Regions from separate parts of the Picosynechococcus sp. PCC 7002 genome, predicted to be linked through region 1. Evidence: predicted binding sites of a transcription regulator. Region 1 holds the regulator's gene; the other holds the start of a gene.
What was found. The regulator HrcA, encoded in region 1, represses chaperone genes, less so after heat shock. The targets are predictions, from matches to a motif close to TTAGCACTCNNANNNTNNGAGTGCTAA.
Positions count from the first base shown of each region.

Region 1 (2,467 bases):
CCGAGGGCGATCGCCACCCCTTCAGAAAGCCCCGAACTGAGCGCAAAAAATAAAGCCCGTTTTCCAGAAAAGTGGCGAATACCAAGGGCTAAGGCGGCGGAAAAAGAGTCAATACTGAGGACAAGGGCGAAAATAATAATGTCTAATTCAAAACCCATAAATGCCGTGGCGATCGCCAACCCGAAAAGAATGCATTTATTACTATAAACGAAAAATCGTGGGCCGATTTATCATAGTTTTTTCATTGTTCCCAAGTTCCACAAAATCATTTAAAAAAATCTTCCCAAAAAGTAATTATCTACAAACAAATCCTAATTCTCGTGAAACTGAGCGAAATAATAATCTGCTTTTTACTTGGAAAATGACGACTTTAGATTTATAAAAATCGGGTCTAAATAATCATTATATTGAGAGCATTTTAAGGCCCATGGCAATCAAAACACCACCGCCAAAAAACTCTACCTTTTCCTTCAATTGACTAGAAATTAATTGTGCGCAAAATAAGCCCACATAAGTAGCAAAAAAGGCGGAAATTCCGATCCCCAGGGAATAGGGAATTAAGGGTTTGCCCATTAAACCAAGGGAAATACCAACCCCCAAAGAATCAACACTGGAAATGCTGGAGACCAAAAGGATTTTCCAAAGGCCATGAATTTTTCTGGATTCATCATCATCGCCTGGGAGTTTTTGCATTTCTCGGTAGGCGCTGTAGCACATGTGAACACCGATGAGAATCAAGAGAATAAAAGCAATTCCTTGATCATAGAAGGTGATGTATTGGGCGAAATTACCCAGGAGAAAACCGAGGGAAATAGCGCCGCCACCGGAGAAACCTGAACTGAGCGCAAAAAATAAGGCCCGCTTGCGGGAAAAATGGCGTGCTCCTAGTGCAAGGGCGACAGAAAAACAGTCAATACTCAGCACTAGGGCGAAGAGAAGAATATCTAAGTCAAAGTCCATGAAATCCCCTATGGGTACTCCCCTAAAAAGATTGTGGCGATCGCCATCAACAAAAAAACAAAAAATTGAATTATTTGATCCTTATTTTCTACGATTCTTAAACCTTAAAAAGCGGCTTTTAAATTCTCAGACAGATAATCTGCTGTGGCTTCAACTAAGGCGATCGCATTTTCATAGAACATCCGCGTCGGGCCAAGCACCGCAACACTGCCAACGGGCGTTTTTTCTTGGTAATAATATGTGGAAATAAGGGCGCAGGTTTTCATGGGTTCTAGGGGATTTTCGGTGCCGATGTGAATGAGCGTCGGGCGATCGCCTGGTAAACCGCTAAAAACCACCGGGAGTAGCTGTTCTTGTTTCGCCTCTAGCAAGTGCAATAGGGTTTGTAACTGCTCAATTTGGGAAAACTCAGGTTGACGCAGCACTTCCGAAATGCCCCGTACCAGAATTGGTGTCGCAATCGTATGAGGCACAATCTGAGCAATCTTACCCAAAATCGTCTCCAATAACAGCTGACAATGGTGAAAGTCTTCATCTAAAGTCTGGGGATCAAGGCTGGCAATTTCTTGGAGCGATCGCCCTTGGAGATGGTGATTTAAAAAATTCGATAGAATCTCTAGCTCATCGGGGTCACAGTCCAGGGTCAAGGACAACGATTGGGGTTGATAACTATCCGTCACCACAATCATCATCACCTTCTGATCCCCTAGGGGGAGTAACTGTAGATAGCGTAGGCGAGCATGGTTTTGATGGGGCACCGTGATTAGAGCAATATAACCACTTAACGTCGCCAAAATTTGCGTTGCCCGCTGGAGGGTCGCTTCTAGTCCCCAATACTCTGCAACAGTCTGTTCCTGTAACGTTTGGCTCGCTCGTTTACGGGTCTGGGAATTGGGGGTGACGAGTTCGTCCACATAGAGACGATAGCCGGAATCAGAGGGGACCCGTCCCGCCGAGATGTGGGGTTGATACAAGAAACCTGCCTTTTCCAACTTGCCCATCACATTACGAATGGTGGCAGAACTGACCTGGAAGTCATATTCCTCCACAAGGGTTTTGGAGCCTACGGGTTCCGCTGTGGAAATGTAATGGTTGACCGTTGCTCGAAAAATATTTTGGTGACGGGGATTAAGAATTTTCTGAGCAACCATACGCCGACAGTAGTGCTTTCAATAACTAAGAAATATAAAAAAATAGTAAAAAAACTTCGCTTAACTTAAGAAAGATTTAAGGTCTAAGTTTGGGTTAGTATAGCTCATTCTTCCCTAGTAGCGCGGTAGGCTTTGATCCACAGAGAGGGTGTAAAGGTGAATCCCACCTTCAATATTAATCACTTGGGTAAAACCTTGTTGTTGCAGCCAGTAACACATTTGTGCCGAACGCACACCATGGTGACAAAGCACATAGGTTTCTGCCTGGGGGTCAAAGTCCACAGCAATGCGGGCAGCCCATTGTTCAAATTGACTCAGGGGTAAATTGGTAAAGCCTGGGAGAGCGACAATCTCTA
Region 1 is NZ_CAWLFA010000001.1:2,081,368-2,083,834, reverse strand. Features, by position in the region: gene AACQ84_RS10165 (manganese efflux pump MntP) at 1-158, opposite strand, end outside; gene AACQ84_RS10160 (manganese efflux pump MntP) at 403-960, opposite strand; gene hrcA (heat-inducible transcriptional repressor HrcA) at 1,065-2,111, opposite strand; gene AACQ84_RS10150 (rhodanese-like domain-containing protein) at 2,226-2,467, opposite strand, start outside.

Region 2 (2,467 bases), 1.9 Mb from region 1:
TTCCCATGCCGCCCATGCCACCCATACCGGGCATACCACCACCCATGTCAGGGGCGGGCGCTTCGGGTTCGGGCTTCTCAACGACGAGGGCTTCGGTTGTGATCACCATTCCAGCGATGGAGGCTGCATTTTGCAGAACAGAACGGACAACCTTCGCCGGGTCAATGATGCCAGCGGCAATCATATCGACATATTCGCCAGTGGCCGCGTTGTAGCCAACGTTGAAGTCACTGGTACGAACCCGTTCTACAACCACAGAACCTTCGGCACCCGCGTTATCAGCCAATTGGCGGAGGGGCGCTTCTAGGGCGCGGGAAACGATATCGACACCGAGCTTCTCTTCGTCGCTACTGAGGCTTGCCTTTACTTCAGCGACCTTTTCAGCGAGGTGAATTAGGGTCGTGCCACCACCAGGAACAATGCCTTCATCGACAGCGGCTTTGGTGGCATTGAGGGCATCTTCGATGCGGAGCTTGCGGTCTTTGAGTTCAGTTTCGGTGGCTGCACCAACTTTGATCACAGCGACACCACCAGCAAGCTTGGCGATCCGCTCCTGGAGTTTCTCCATGTCATATTCGGAGTCGGTTTCAGCCAGTTGCTTACGGATTTGGCTAACGCGGGCGTCAATGTCAGCTTTGCTACCGCCGCCGGAAACGATGGTAGTTTCTTCCTTACTGATGGTGATTTTTTCGGCGTTACCGAGCATATCAAGGTCAATGGCTTCGAGGCTGAGGCCCACTTCTTCGGAAATGACCCGACCGCCGGTGAGGACAGCGATGTCCTGGAGCATTTGCTTACGGCGATCGCCAAAACTGGGAGCCTTGATCGCGGCGGCATTGAGGACACCACGGGCTTTGTTCACAACGAGGGTCGCCAGGGCTTCCCCTTCAATGTCTTCGGCAACAATCAGCAAAGGACGACCAGAACGGGCTACCTGTTCGAGGGCGGGCACGAGGTCGGCGATCGCCGAAATTTTCTTGTCGGTGATCAGGATGTAGGGATTTTCAAATTCAACGATTTGCCGTTCCTGGTCGGTGACGAAATAGGGGGAGATATAACCGCGATCCAGTTGCATTCCTTCGACTACATCCAGTTCGGTGGCGAGGGACTTGGACTCTTCAACGGTGATCACGCCATCTTTGGTGACTTTGGCCATGGCTTCGGAGATCATCCGGCCTACTTCTTCGTCATTCCCAGCAGACACAGCGGCCACCTGGGCGATCGCCTCTCCTTCAACGGGCTTGGCGATCGCGGCAACTTCCTTCACGAGGAACTTCACTGCCGCATCAATACCCCGGCGCAGGGCCACGGGATTTGCCCCAGCCGTCACATTTTTCAAACCTTCGCGGATCAACGCTTGGGCCATAACGGTAGCAGTGGTCGTGCCATCCCCAGCACTGTCATTGGTTTTCGCTGCCACTTCCCGGATTAACCGCGCCCCCGTATTTTGGAGCGGATCACTAAGTTCAATATCCTTTGCAACGGTGATCCCATCATTCACAATTTGGGGCGCACCATACTGCTTTTCGAGGAGTACATTCCGACCCTTGGGGCCGAGGGTGATTTTTACCGCATCGGCAAGGGCATTAATCCCTGCTTCGAGGGAGCGTCTAGAGTCATCCTTGAAAGAGACAATCTTAGCCATAGGAGTTTGCGTTATAAAGTTTTACGTCACTAGCAAATTTAGCACTCCTAGGGGGCGACTGCTAATGTTTTCTGGTTTCGGCGATGCAAACGGGCCAAAAGCTTTTAAAAAAGGCTTTTCAAGCAATTTGTCTTTTGTGGCTACATATTCTCTTTAAAAAATCAAGTGAGGGATCTCATACCTTTCCCCCCAATGAACCGAAACCCTACCCCCTACTTTTTCTCGGACTGATCTGTGGATTGGGTTAATTTGGCGATCGCCGCCTTGGCCCGTTGGGGTTGACCCCAGAGAATCGTTTCTTGTTTATAGATGCACATTCCTGGTTTGGCCCCCTTGGGTTTATAAACGTGCTTGGGTTTTGTATAAACAATGGGCACCTGATCGCTTTGGCTGGCGCGGCTGTAATAGGCTGCAAAATCCGCCGCCCACTGCAATTCCGCCTCATCGGGAACTGCACCGGGTTCTAGTCGTAATAAAACATGGCTACCGGGGATTTCTTGGCTATGGAACCAAAGATCATAATCATTGGCCACCCGAAACGTTAGATGATCATTTTGTTGGTTATTGCGCCCGATCCAGAGTTCTGATCCTCCTGGGGTGCTGTAAATGTGGGGTTTAGAAACCGCTTGTTTAGCAGTGGGTTCTCGGTTTGTTTTGAGGTAACCCCCGTGGATCAATTCTGCCTGAATTTCCTGTAAAGCTTCCAAGTCAGTGGCGTTTTCGTAATTAGCAATTTGTCCCAAACTGGCTTCAATGTGTTCGAGGTAATGAATTTCTGTTTCTACTTCCTTTAAAAGTGGTTGCACAATGTGATTTGCTCGC
Region 2 is NZ_CAWLFA010000001.1:147,234-149,700, reverse strand. Features, by position in the region: gene groL (chaperonin GroEL) at 1-1,645, opposite strand, end outside; gene AACQ84_RS00735 (Rqc2 family fibronectin-binding protein) at 1,858-2,467, opposite strand, start outside.
Region 2: a site for HrcA is predicted at 1,684-1,710, ahead of groL (chaperonin GroEL). Genes of this name have one in related genera too.